Regions from separate parts of the Ligilactobacillus salivarius genome, predicted to be linked through region 2. Evidence: predicted binding sites of a transcription regulator. Region 2 holds the regulator's gene; the other holds the start of a gene.
The links. Region 2 encodes CtsR, which represses protease genes until heat stress. Its sites were predicted from a motif close to TTGGTCAAAAAAGGTCAAANA; they were not measured.

Region 1 (7,197 bases), 860 kb from region 2:
ATTGCGGGTCATTTCTTGTGAAAAGGAAAGAATTATAATTAAAATACATGTAGGAATATTTTTATTTTTTTAAAGACACGCCCGGATATGATATAATGGTAAAATGATTAAAAAGGATAAGAAAGTTGAGGCGATGTTCATGAGTGCATTGCAATTAGTAATAGTTACCGGAATGAGTGGTGCTGGGAAAACAGTAGCTGTACAGAGTTTTGAAGATTTAGGTTATTTTTGTGTGGATAATATGCCTCCTAAATTATTGCCTAAATTTTATGAATTGGTTAAGGAATCTGGGAAAATAACGAAAATAGCATTAGTAGTAGATTTAAGATCTCGTGCTTTCTATGATGAAATTGTAGAGATGGTGAGAGAATTAGATGAAAATGAATTCAATTCTTCTAAAATATTATTTTTAGATGCTTCAGATGAAGAACTAGTTGCTAGATATAAAGAAACTAGAAGATCTCATCCGTTAGCTATGGAGGGAAGAATTTTAGACGGAATTCATTTAGAAAGAGAACTATTGGCACCAATTAAGTCAAATGCTCAAATCATTATTAATACTTCTAAGTTATCTCCACGTCAACTAAGAGAAGAGATATTTAAGAATTTTGAAGCTAGAGATACCAAAACTTTTCATATCGAAGTTATGTCATTTGGTTTTAAATATGGACTACCTATAGATGCAGATATTGTTATGGATGTACGTTTCTTACCTAATCCTTACTATGTACCGGAATTGCGAAATAAAACTGGTAAGGATGACGCTGTATACGAATATGTGATGAAATCTGAGAAAACAGAAGAATTTTATCAAAAATTTGTATCTCTTCTAAAATACGTAATTCCAGGTTATATTGCAGAAGGGAAATCTAATGTAACAATTGCAATTGGATGTACAGGGGGGCAACATCGCTCAGTGGCATTATCTGAAAGAATAGGTAATGAATTATCTAAAGAGTATCCTGTTCATATGTCACATCGTGATATGAATAAACGAAAGGAGACGGTGAATCGCTCATGAAACAACAAACAAGAAATACACCTAAAATTGTTGTCATAGGTGGAGGTACTGGCCTTCCTGTTATTTTAAATGGTTTACGTAAGAGAGATGCTGATATTACTGCTGTTGTTACAGTTGCTGATGATGGAGGATCTTCCGGAATTATCAGAGATTATATTAACGTAGTTCCGCCTGGAGATATTAGAAATGTATTAGTTGCTTTATCTGATCTGCCAGATGTATATAAAGATATATTTCAGTACAGATTTAATTCTAAAGACCAGTTCTTTTCAGGGCATGCAATTGGAAATCTTATAATAGCTGCACTATCTGAAATGGAAAATAGAGGAATTTTTAATGCAGTGCAAGAGTTATCTGAATTAATGAAAGTAGATGGACACGTCTATCCGGCTGCTAATACTCCGTTAGTATTGAATGCAGAATTTACTGATGGTAGTGAAATCTCTGGTGAAGCAGAAATTTCAGCGGCTGGAAAAACCATAAAAAAAGTATGGGTTACAACAAATGGTGAAGGTAAACCAGAGGCGATGCCAGAAGTAATTGATGCCATTATGAATGCTGATCAGATTGTATTAGGGCCAGGAAGTCTATTTACTAGTATCTTGCCTAATTTAATGATTGAAAATGTGGGTCGTGCAGTTTGTGAAACTAAGGCTGAGGTTATATATATTTGTAACATCATGACTCAAAAGGGTGAAACTGAACATTTTTCAGATGCAGATCATGTTAAAGTTTTGAATAGTCATTTGGGTAAAAACTTTATTGACACAGTGTTGGTAAATACTGAAAATGTGCCTAGCGATTATTTAGACAGACAAAAATACGACGAATACTTATATCAAGTAAAACATGATTTTTCAGGTTTACGTGAACAAGGAACAAGAGTTATTTCAGATAACTTCTTATTAATGCGTGATAGAGGAATTTTCCATAATGGAGATCAGGTTGTAGATGAACTGATGAGACTTACTGGAAGACCCAAGTCATGGAACGACGATGAATTTAATTAGAGTATAGAATAGAGGTGGAGGAATGTCATACGCTAGTGATGTAAAAAAAGAACTTACAATGCTTGAGGTTCATTTTGGTAATGCTAAGGCTGAATTGATGGCACTAATAAGGATGAATGGCTCATTGAGTATTGTTAATAAGCAATTTGTTTTAAGTGTTCAAACAGAAAATCCAGCTATTGCTAGGCGTATCTACCGATTATTAAAGCAGTTTTACGATATAGAGAGTGAATTGATCGTTCGTCGAAAGATGAAATTGAAGAAGAATAATTTTTATATTGTACGTTTAAAAACTGGAACAAATGAAATTTTAAAGGATTTAGATATATTAGATAATTTTCAGATTAAAGAAACTGTTCCTTTAGAATTTTTGGATGACGATGCCAAGGTAAGATCATATTTACGTGGGGCATTTTTAGCAACTGGTTCTGTTAATAATCCTGAAACAAGTAGATATCATTTAGAAATTTACTCACTATATGAAGATCATAATGATACAATATGTGAAATGATGAATAGATATGGATTAAATGCAAGGAAAACAGAGAGAAGAAGTGGTTATATTACTTATCTAAAAGAAGCTGAGAAAATAGCAGACTTTTTATCTTTGATAGGTGCAACTAATGCCATGCTGAAATTTGAAGATATTAGAATTGTTAGGGATATGAGAAATTCAGTTAATCGTATTGTGAATTGTGAAACTGCTAATCTTAATAAAATCGCAGATGCTTCTAAAAAGCAAATTGATAATATTAAGTTGATTGATGCTAAGGTGGGAATTGATAAATTACCACAGAAATTACAAGAAGTAGCAATAGCGAGATTGGGGCATCCAGAAGAAAGCTTAAAGAATTTGGGTGAACTTATACCTGGAGGACCAATTTCTAAATCTGGTATAAATCATAGGTTGAGAAAATTAAATGAAATTGCCGAAAAAATACGCGCTGGTGAAAGTATTGCGGTACTATAAAAAAAGTTCCTAGATTTCATGGTCTAGGAACTTTTTTTATAATGTATTAATTATTTAATTTTCTTCTTATTCTTCATAATACCATCAATCAAACCATAATCTACAGCTTGTTGAGCAGTCATGAAATTGTCACGTTCAGTATCTTTATTGATAGTTTCAATATCTTGACCAGAACCGTCAGCTAAGATTTGATTAATTAACTTGCGAGTCTTAAGAATGTGTTCAGCAGCAATTTGAATTTCAGTTGATTGTCCTTGAGCACCACCTAATGGTTGATGAATCATAATTTCAGAATTAGGTAGAGCAAAACGTTTACCTTTGGTACCAGCTGTTGCAAGGACAGAAGCCATAGATGCAGCCATACCCATAACGATAGTTTGAACATCAGCATTAACGAAATTCATTGTATCGTAGATTGCTAAACCAGCAGAAACAGAACCACCAGGAGAATTAATGTACATATAAATATCTTTTTCAGAATCTTGAGCATCTAAAAATAGAAGTTGGGCGATGATAGCATTAGCCATGTCATCATTGACTTCACCAGATACCATAATAATTCTATCTTTTAATAAACGTGAATAAATATCATAAGCGCGTTCACCTTGTGAAGATTGTTCAATAACTGTAGGCACTAAATTCATAAGAGAAACCTCCTAAATAAAATTTATATTCTTGAATAATTTTAGCATTCAAGCTCTTATATTGCTAGTTTAGTACAAAGGTCAATGATGGTCAAATTTAAAGCCTTAATTAAATGAAAATAATTTTATTGCTTTTAAAGTTTATATGAAGTAAAATCAATAACGTTATTTAATTTGTGCTGTTAGTGTAATGGATATCACACAAGATTCCGGTTCTTGTAATCTCGGTTCGACTCCGAGACGGCATATAATTAATTTTTAAGCTGGTTCAGGGTTGAGCTGGCTTTTTATTTTATTATAAATAATGTTCGGATTTTATCATTACAAAATGAAATTTAGAAATAAAAATTCTGAATATTTTGATATTATTTATAGAAAAGTTAATTTAATTAAGATTTAAAGAATTTATAAAGAAACGCTCAAATTAGAGAGTTTAAAGGCTTGCAAAATTTAAAGAATATTGATATACTACAAATGTAGTTGAGGTATAAGAACAGTTTAATGGTTAATTAATTGTTGTTGTACTTTTTCTTTTTAACTTAACTGGGTCGCTCGATGACACTGTTGGACGTCAAGAGTCCCGCAAGAAAGAGGACATAAAATGCGCGAGGAAGTAGAGTTGATTGAGTCAATCGTTCCAGATTTAATTGATGTTCTGAGGAAAAGATTCATTATCTTAAGAAATATTGATTGGTCTGAACCAGTTGGCAGAAGAGTATTAGCACAAACCTTGGGCATGAGTGAACGAGTTTTGCGGACTGAAACAGATTATTTGAGGAAGCAAGAATTAATTGCTTCAACAAAGTCTGGTATGATTTTGACTGCTAAAGGTAAAAGAACAATACAAGGCCTTTCCAAGTTGATGGACTCTTTATTAGGGTTACAACAAATGGAGAAAGAATTATCTCGATACCTAGGTATAAGAAACTGTTTAATTGTTTCGGGAGATAGTGATAGACAGCCTTTGATTATTGAGGACATGGGCAAGTTAGTAAATGATATCCTAGGTAAGGAATTGCCTAAGGGTAAAAATGTCATTGCTGCAATGGGTGGTACTACGATGGCCAAAGTTGCTACCTGTTTGACTTCCGAAATTGCAGTAGATAGAGATTTGACTTTCGTGCCTGCCCGTGGTGGTATAGGCGAAAGGTTAGATATTCAGGCGAATAATGTATGTGGCTTGATGGCTGAAAAAACTGGTGGTAATCACAGGACATTATATGTGCCTGAACAGGTTAGCGAAGATACTTATCGTCCGCTTCTTAATGAACCCGTAGTACAAGAAGTTGTGAATTTAATTAGACAGAGTAATGCTGCTGTTCATAGTATAGGTGAAGCAATTAGTATGGCAGAGAGACGTTCGATGCCTAAAAATGTGGTAGCAATGCTAAAAGAGCGTAAGGCTGTGTCTGAGACTTTTGGTTATTTCTTTGACGATAAGGGGAAAGTTGTTTACAAGATTCCTAGAATTGGATTGCAACTTGAAGATCTCGCGAATATGGATTGTATAATCGCTGTTGCTGGTGGTAGTTCTAAGGCACGAGCAATAGCAGCATACATGAAGAACGCTCCTGAGAAAACATACTTGATTACTGACGAAGGAGCTGCTAAGATGATTTTAAAAGGGTAGTAATTCTATTACCTTTTAAAATAAAATAAAATTTTCATTTCCTAAAGGAGGAAATTTTAGTTATGACAACTAAAGTAGGTATTAATGGTTTTGGCCGTATCGGTCGTTTAGCATTCCGTCGTATTGCTGAAACATCTAAGGACTTGGAAGTTGTTGCTATCAACGACTTAACATCTCCAGCAATGTTAGCACACTTATTGAAATATGATACAGCTCATGGTCAATTTGACGGTGAAGTTTCTGCTACAGACAACGCACTTATCGTAAATGGTAAGGAAATTCCTGTTTATGCTGAAGCTGATGCTAAGAACATTCCTTGGGTTAAGAACGATGGCGTAGACTTAGTTCTTGAATCAACAGGTTTCTACACATCTAAAGAAAAGGCATCTGCTCACCTTGAAGCTGGTGCAAAACGTGTATTAGTTTCTGCTCCTGCAGGTGACATGACAACAATCGTTTACGGTGTAAACGACGATGCAATCACAGCTGATGACAAGATTGTTTCTGCTGCTTCATGTACAACAAACTGCTTGGCACCACTTGCAAAGGCTGTTAACGATGCATTTGGTATCAAAGCTGGTACAATGACAACAATCCATGCTTACACAGCTACACAAAAATTACAAGATGGTCCAGATCGCAAGGGTAACGTTCGTAACGCTCGTGCTGCTGCTCAAAACACAATTCCTCACTCAACTGGTGCTGCAAAAGCTATCGGTTTAGTTGTTCCAGAATTGAACGGTAAGTTAGATGGACATGCACAACGTGTTCCTGTAATTACAGGTTCCTTAACAGAATTAGTTGCAACTCTTGACAAAGAAGTTACAGCTGAAGAAGTTAACGAAGCAGTTAAGAAAGTTACAGAAAACAACCCATCATTCGGTTACAACGCAGATGGCATTGTTTCTTCTGACATTATCGGTACAACATTTGGTTCTGTATTTGACCCAACTCAAACACAAGTTGTTGGTAAGGGTGACGGCCAAGTTGTTAAAGTTGTTGCATGGTACGACAACGAATACGGTTTCACATCTCAAATGATCCGTACATTAGAAAAATTTGCTAGCATGATCTAATTTTAGTTTTTACTAAAATTAATTTGCAATGCAAGTTACTGAGGCGGGAGGAGGTTACTCCTTCCGCCTTTTATTTTAATTCTACTTTGGAGGTTTACTAAAATCATGGCTAAACTTATTGTTTCAGATTTAGACGTAAAAGGTAAAAAAGTTCTTATGCGTGTTGACTTTAATGTTCCTATTAAAAATGGAGTAATTGGTAACGACAACCGTATTGTTGCTGCTTTACCAACAATTAACTACATTATTGAACACGATGGAAAGGCTATTTTATTCTCACACTTAGGACGTATTAAGAAAGAAGAAGATAAGAAAGAATTATCTTTACGTCCAGTTGCAGAACGTCTTGCAGAATTATTAAACAAGCCTGTTACATTTGTTCCTGCTACACGTGGAGCACAACTTGAAGATGCTATCAACAATATGAATGATGGTGACGTTCTTTTAGTTGAAAATACTCGTTTTGAAGACTTAGATGGTAAGAAAGAATCTGGAAATGATCCAGAATTAGGTAAGTACTGGGCATCATTAGGTGATGTATTTGTAAATGATGCATTTGGTACAGCTCACCGTTCACATGCTTCTAACGTTGGTATTTCTGAAGCTATGAAAGCTGAAGGCAAGCAAGCTGCTGCAGGTTACTTACTTGAAAAAGAAATCAAGTTCTTAGGTAACGCTGTTGACAGTCCAAAGCACCCATTTGTTGCTATCTTAGGTGGTGCTAAAGTTTCTGATAAGATTGGTGTTATTAACCACTTATTAGGAAAAGCTGATAAAGTTATCGTTGGTGGTGGTATGACATATACATTCTACGCTGCTAAGGGTATCAAAATCGGTAACTCTTTA
Region 2 (7,197 bases):
TAGAAAGTAAACTTTCTCAAAATAAAGAAGATTTAGACGTTTTAAAACATGCAAAACGTTACGGATATAGTGATTATACAATTGCTAAGTTATGGGGCACTACAGAAGATGAAGTAAGAAATTTACGTAAAGAACATAAATTGCTACCTGTTTACAAGATGGTAGATACTTGTGCAGCAGAATTTGATTCAAGTACACCTTATTTCTATAGCTCATATGATTTAGAAAATGAAAGTAAAAAATCTGATAAAAAATCAGTGCTTGTAATAGGTTCAGGTCCTATTAGAATTGGCCAAGGTGTAGAATTTGACTATGCAACTGTACACAGTGTTAAGGCTATCCAAAAATTAGGATATGAAGCAATTGTAATGAATTCTAATCCTGAAACAGTATCAACGGATTTCTCGATTTCTGATAAATTGTATTTCGAACCTTTAACACTTGAAGATGTTTTAAATGTGATTGATTTAGAACAACCAATGGGAGTAATTGTACAATTTGGTGGGCAAACAGCGATTAACTTAGCCGCTGGATTAAAAGCACATGGTGTAAAGATTTTAGGTACAACAGTTGAAGATCTAGATAGAGCTGAAGATAGAGAACTATTTGACCAAACAATTAAGAATTTAGGATTGAAACAACCAATTGGTAAAACAGCAACTACTCAAGAACAAGTTATTGCTTGTGCAGAAGAAATTGGCTATCCAGTATTAGTTCGTCCAAGTTATGTTTTAGGTGGTCGTGCTATGGAAATTGTTAATAATGAACAAGAGTTATTAGATTATTTAGCACAAAATGCTCCTGCAGAAATTGATCACCCAATTCTCGTAGATGCTTACTTGTCAGGTCTAGAATGTGAAGTAGATGCGATTTGTGATGGTAAAGACGTATTACTTCCAGGTATTATGGAACATATTGAACATGCTGGCGTTCACAGCGGAGACTCTATGGCTGTTTATCCACCTCAAAGTTTTGATGAAAATATAAAGCAACAAATTGTGGATGCAACTGAAAAGTTAGCTGTCGCATTAAAGTGTGTTGGTATTATGAATATTCAATTTATTATCCATAACAATGAAGCATATGTGTTAGAAGTAAATCCTCGTGCTAGTCGAACTGTACCATTCTTAAGTAAGATTACTGGAATTGAAATGGCACAAGTTGCAACAAGAGTAATTCTAGGAGAATCATTAGCAGAACAAGGATATCAAAGTGGTTTATATCGTGAAAGTGATATGGTACATGTTAAAGCACCAGTATTCTCATTTAGTAAGTTAGCAGATGTTGATAGCTTCTTAGGACCTGAAATGAAGTCTACAGGTGAAGTTATGGGTAGTGACTACACCTTTGAAAAAGCACTGTATAAAGCATTTACAGGTGCTAAGATGGAATTACCAGATAATGGAAATGTACTATTAACAATTGAAGATAAAGATAAGGATGCTGTATTACCACTTGCTAAGAGATTTAGTAAGATAGGTTATCGTATGTTCGCAACTGAAGGAACAAGTCAATTTTTACGTGAAAATGGTTTGTTTGTACAAACTGTAGATAAGTTAGGTAAAGATACTGGTAATGAAACTTCATTACATGATTTGATCGTTAATGATGGTGTTGATTTAGTAATCAATACTATGAGTCATGATCAAGAAGTAGCATCGGATGGATTTGTAATCCGTCAATTAGCTATCGAGCATAATATTGCATTGCTAACATCATTAAATACAGCAGATGCATTATTAAAAGCACTTGAAAATCGTTCATTTGCTACTAACTCACTTTAATTAATGGAGGAATTTATCATGGAAACAAAAAAATTGGCAGTATCATTGCCTGGACTAGAATTAAAAAATCCTATCATGCCTGCTAGTGGGACTTTTGGCTTCGGCGATGTTCCAAGTGCTAATAAATATTCTTTGGATACATTAGGAGCATTGGTTATAAAAACTACTACTCCAGAAGCTAGAACCGGGAATCCTGATCCTAAAATTTCAGTAATTGAAGATGGAGTCTTAAATGTAGTTGGTCTTACTAATCCTGGTGTAGATGTAGTAGTGTCTGAAAAGTTACCAGCTTTAAGAGAAAAATATCCTGAACTACCAATAATTGGAAGTGTTGGTGGAGCAACAGAAGATGATTATGTTGAAGTAGCTACTAAATTGTCACAATCAGGAATGGTTAATGCATTAGAGTTGAATATATCTTGTCCTAATGTTCATGAAGGTGGTATGGCATTTGGAACTGTTCCAGAAGTTGCTGAAAGATTAACAAAGAAAGTTAAGGAAGTTTCAACAGTTCCTGTTTATGTAAAACTCTCACCTAATGTAACAGATATAGTGGCTATTGCTAAAGCTGTGGAGCGTGGTGGAGCAGATGGAATAAGCATGATTAATACAGTTTTAGGAATGCACATAGATGTAGCGTCAGGTAAACCAGTACTTGGTAACATTATGGGTGGTTTATCTGGGAAAGCTGTAAAAGCAATTGCGATTAGAATGATCTATCAAGTCGCTCAAAATACTGATTTGCCAATTATTGGGATGGGCGGGGTAGAAACAGTAGATGATGTCTTAGAGATGTATATGGCTGGTGCTTCAGCTGTTGCTGTTGGAACTGCACATTTCCATGATTCTATGATTTGTCCACATTTGATTGAAGAACTTCCAAAGAGAATGGAAGAATTGGGAATTGAAAGCCTTGAGGAATTACGTTTAAATGTGAAAAAACGTGGAGCGTTCAAGCTTTAATAAGTAAAAATAAAGTAATATAATGGAATCTGTACTCGGAAAATAGCTCAGCTTGGTAGAGCACATCGTTCGGGACGATGGGGTCGCAAGTTCGAATCTTGTTTTTCCGATAGGATTCTAAAAAAACACAATATTGTTAAACTCTCTTTGAGTAGAGTAGGGATTAAAAAATTCTTGCACTACTTTAAAGAGAGTTTTTTGATTGTTAATAGATACTAAATTTTTGCATTTGTTGCCGAAATTCATTTATAATAGACTAAAAGTCAATGTAGGTCAAACCTACAAGAGAGGATGGAGAATTATGCAGAACCGTAACATTTCAGATATTATTGAACAATATTTGAAAGATATATTGGCTGATTCAAGAAGAATTGAAATAAAGCGGTCTGAGATTGCACAGCAATTTGACTGTGTTCCATCACAAATTAATTATGTAATAAAAACTCGTTTTACTTTGAAAAATGGCTATGTTGTTAAAAGTAAACGTGGCGGTGGCGGCTATATTCGGATTGTAAAAGTAGATTTGGCAGAGAATCAGTCTGTTTTAGATGATTTGATTTCTGCAATTGGCACTGAAATTACAGAAAACCAGGCTTACCAATTAATTAGTAGTTTATACGAGGATGGCGTCTTTTCTAGAAAAGAAGCAAATTATGTCTTAGCTGCTATTAGCCGACAAGCTTTGGATTTGCCGACTGCTGAAATGGAAAATATGATTCGCGCAAGGATTTTGGTAAGTATCTTAAATCAATTGAGATGCGAAGAATAGAAGGGAGTAATGGTTATGGCTATGGAAGAAAGGTATACACCGAGTGCTAAACAAGTATTAGTTCTTGCACAACAACAAGCTAATTACTTCAAGCATCAAGCAATAGGAACAGAGCATTTACTTTTAGCACTAACAATGGAGAAAAATGGCGTAGCTGCTAAAGTATTACAAAGTTTTGTAGTAACTGAAGTAGATGTGCGAGAAGAAATTGAACATATCGTAGGATACGGTAATTTACAACGTAGAGGCGCTGATACTTATTTACCATATTCCCCAAGGACTCGTTATGTATTAGAGCGTGCTAGAGAACATGCTAAACTTTTTAATGTTGAAAAGGTAGGAACAGAACATATTTTGTTAGCACTATTAGAAGATGATAAAACTATTTCTTCACGTATTCTAGCAGCTCTGAATATTGATTTACGTAAGGTGAAAAATATTACCTATCGTACAATGGGTGTAGATGCAACAACAGCTAATAGAACACGTAAGAAATTAGCGTTATCAGAAAAGAAACAGGATAATGGTACACCTACGTTAGATGAATTAGCACGTGATTTGACAGAAATGGTGCGTAAAGATCAAATTGATCCAGTAGTTGGTAGAGATAATGAAATTAAGCGTGTTGTTCAAATTTTAAGTAGAAGGACAAAGAATAATCCAGTTCTTTTGGGAGAACCAGGTGTAGGTAAAACAGCTGTTGCAGAAGGATTTTCACAAAAGATTGTAAATGGTGAAGTTCCTGATAATTTGAAGAATAAGCGTGTAATGATGCTTGATATGGGATCTTTGGTTGCTGGAACAAAATATCGTGGTGAATTTGAAGATCGATTAAAGAAGATTATTGAAGAAATTCGTGAAGATGGCAATGTTATTTTATTCATTGATGAAATGCATACTCTAATAGGCGCGGGTGGTGCTGAAGGCGCGATAGATGCTTCCAATATTTTAAAACCAGCATTAGCGCGTGGTGAAGTACAAGTAATAGGTGCAACAACTTTAAATGAATATCAAAAATATGTTGAAGCTGATGCAGCTTTGGAAAGACGCTTTGCTAGTGTGACAATCAATGAGCCAACCCCAGAAGTAGCGTTGACAATTCTAAAAGGATTACGTCCTAAATATGAAAAACATCATCAACTTCAAATTACAGATGAGGCATTAGAGAGTGCAGTTAAGTTAAGTAAAAGATATATTGCTTCAAGATTTTTACCTGACAAGGCAATTGATTTAATGGATGAGGCTGCTGCTAGAGTAAGAATTAATAATGCACAAAAAGTGGACAAAGTTTCTGCAATAAAGAAGAAATTATCAGAGCTTTCCCAAGAGAAGACAGAAGCGTTGTTAAAAGAAGATTTTGAAAAAGCTGCAGAAATCAGAAATGAAGAATTAAAGATTCAAGAAAGGCTTGAAAAGCAAATCCAACGTGACAAAGATGAAGAGGATAGCAATAACTATCGTGTAAAAGTTACGGCTGAAGATATTGCAGAAGTTGTTTCTGAATGGACTGGTGTTCCAGTAACTCAAATTAATCGTTCTGAAGGAGACCGACTAATTAGATTAGAAAAGATATTGCATAATCGAGTTATAGGACAAGATGAAGCTGTTAAAGCAGTAAGTAAAGCGATAAGAAGAGCAAGAAGTGGTTTGAAGGATCCTACAAGACCAATTGGCTCATTTATGTTCTTAGGTCCTACAGGTGTAGGTAAAACTGAATTAGCTAAAGCTTTAGCAGAAGCTATGTTTGGCTCAGAGGATTCAATGATTAGAATTGATATGAGTGAATATATGGAGAAATACACAACTAGTCGTTTAATTGGATCTCCTCCTGGATACGTAGGATATGATGAAGGCGGACAATTAACTGAAAAGGTTAGAAATAATCCTTATTCAGTAGTATTATTAGATGAAGTTGAAAAAGCTCATAATGATGTTTTCAATATCTTGTTACAAGTATTAGATGATGGATTTTTAACTGATTCTAAAGGTAGAAAGGTAGACTTCAGAAATACAATTATCATTATGACATCTAACTTAGGTGCTACAGCCTTACGCGATGAAAAATCAGTAGGTTTTGGTGCAAAAGATGTCAGCGATGATTATGAAGCAATGGCAGCAAAAGTTAGAGAAACATTGAAGAAGACTTTTAGACCAGAATTCTTGAATCGTCTTGACGAAACTGTTGTATTCCATTCGCTTAATAAAGAAGAAATTCATCAAATTGTTAAATTGATGGCTAAGAATATTATAGATAGGATTAAAGAGCAAAATATTAATCTGAAAATTACCCCTGCAGCAATAGATATAGTTGCAGAAGCTGGATTTGATGCTGAATATGGTGCTCGTCCTATTAGACGTGTCCTTCAAGATAAGATAGAGGACTTACTAAGTGAAGAATTATTAGCAGGTAATATCGAAACTGGAGCAACAGTAACAATAGGTGCTAAAAAAGGTGAAATAACGATAAAAGTTAAGAATCCAGTAGCTGCAGAAAAAATAAATAGTTAATAGTTATATTTAGTATTGACAAATACTGAATATCCATTTAAAATATATAAATGCGAAAAACTGTGAATTGATTGTTTGTTATGATATATTGTCCATAGCAGACTTGATAAAAGCAAAAATAGTATGAAGCAAATTTAATTTGTCTCTGTCTGTTTTTGCTTTTTTTTGCCAAAAAACCGGTAAAAATAAAAATTGTAATAAAATTGTAATAAAATTGTAATAAAATTGTAATAAAATTGTAATAAAATTGTAATAAATTAATCGAGTCACAGCAAATTTTTTGAGAGGTGAACAACTTGGCAGGACACTTAGTAAAATACGGTAAACACCGTGTACGTAGAAGTTACTCGCGAATTAAAGAAGTTCTTGATCTACCTAACTTGATTGAAGTTCAAACTGATTCTTACAAGTGGTTTTTAGATGAAGGTCTTCGTGAAATGTTTGATGACATTATGCCAATTGAAGATTTTCAAGGTAAATTATCACTTGAATTTGTAGATTATCAACTTTTAGAACCAAAGTATACAGTTGAAGAAGCACGTCAACATGATGCTAATTATTCAGCACCATTACATGTTACTTTACGCTTAATCAACCATGAAACTGGTGAAATTAAGTCACAAGATGTATTCTTTGGCGATTTCCCATTGATGACTAAGCAAGGTACATTCATTATTAACGGGGCAGAACGTGTTATTGTTTCACAATTAGTTCGTTCTCCAGGTGTATACTTCAACTCCGAATTAGATAAGAATGGTCGTACTAACTACGGTACAACTGTAATTCCTAATCGTGGGGCTTGGTTAGAATATGAAACAGATGCAAAGAATGTAGCATATGTACGTATTGATCGTACTCGTAAAATTCCATTAACAGAACTTATCCGTGCTTTGGGATACGGTTCTGATAATGAAATTGTAGAAATTTTAGGATCTAATAGCGATAGCTTGATGCTTACTTTGGAAAAAGATGTACATAAGAATATGGATGATTCTCGTGTAGAAGAATCTTTGAAAGATATTTATGAACGTCTACGTCCAGGTGAACCAAAGACTGCTGATTCATCACGTAGTTTGTTAACAGCTCGTTTCTTTGATCCAAAGCGCTATGATTTAGCACCTGTTGGTCGTTATAAGATTAACAAGAAGTTAGATTTAAAGACACGCTTATTGA

Region 1: clpP (ATP-dependent Clp endopeptidase proteolytic subunit ClpP) is a predicted target of CtsR. The motif match lies at 3,723-3,743, and genes of this name have one in related genera.

What each region holds. Positions count from the first base shown of each region.
Region 1 covers NZ_CP117983.1:1,205,292-1,212,488, reverse strand. The annotation lists gene rapZ (RNase adapter RapZ) at 140-1,021, shown strand; gene PTA89_RS06000 (gluconeogenesis factor YvcK family protein) at 1,018-2,031, shown strand; gene whiA (DNA-binding protein WhiA) at 2,054-3,001, shown strand; gene clpP (ATP-dependent Clp endopeptidase proteolytic subunit ClpP) at 3,052-3,645, opposite strand; gene PTA89_RS05985 (sugar-binding transcriptional regulator) at 4,247-5,275, shown strand; gene gap (type I glyceraldehyde-3-phosphate dehydrogenase) at 5,338-6,351, shown strand; gene PTA89_RS05975 (phosphoglycerate kinase) at 6,457-7,197, shown strand, end outside.
Region 2 covers NZ_CP117983.1:263,207-270,403, forward strand. The annotation lists gene carB (carbamoyl-phosphate synthase large subunit) at 1-1,784, shown strand, start outside; gene PTA89_RS01110 (dihydroorotate dehydrogenase) at 1,803-2,747, shown strand; tRNA gene PTA89_RS01115 (tRNA-Pro) at 2,784-2,857, shown strand; gene PTA89_RS01120 (CtsR family transcriptional regulator) at 3,049-3,516, shown strand; gene PTA89_RS01125 (ATP-dependent Clp protease ATP-binding subunit) at 3,538-6,024, shown strand; gene rpoB (DNA-directed RNA polymerase subunit beta) at 6,312-7,197, shown strand, end outside.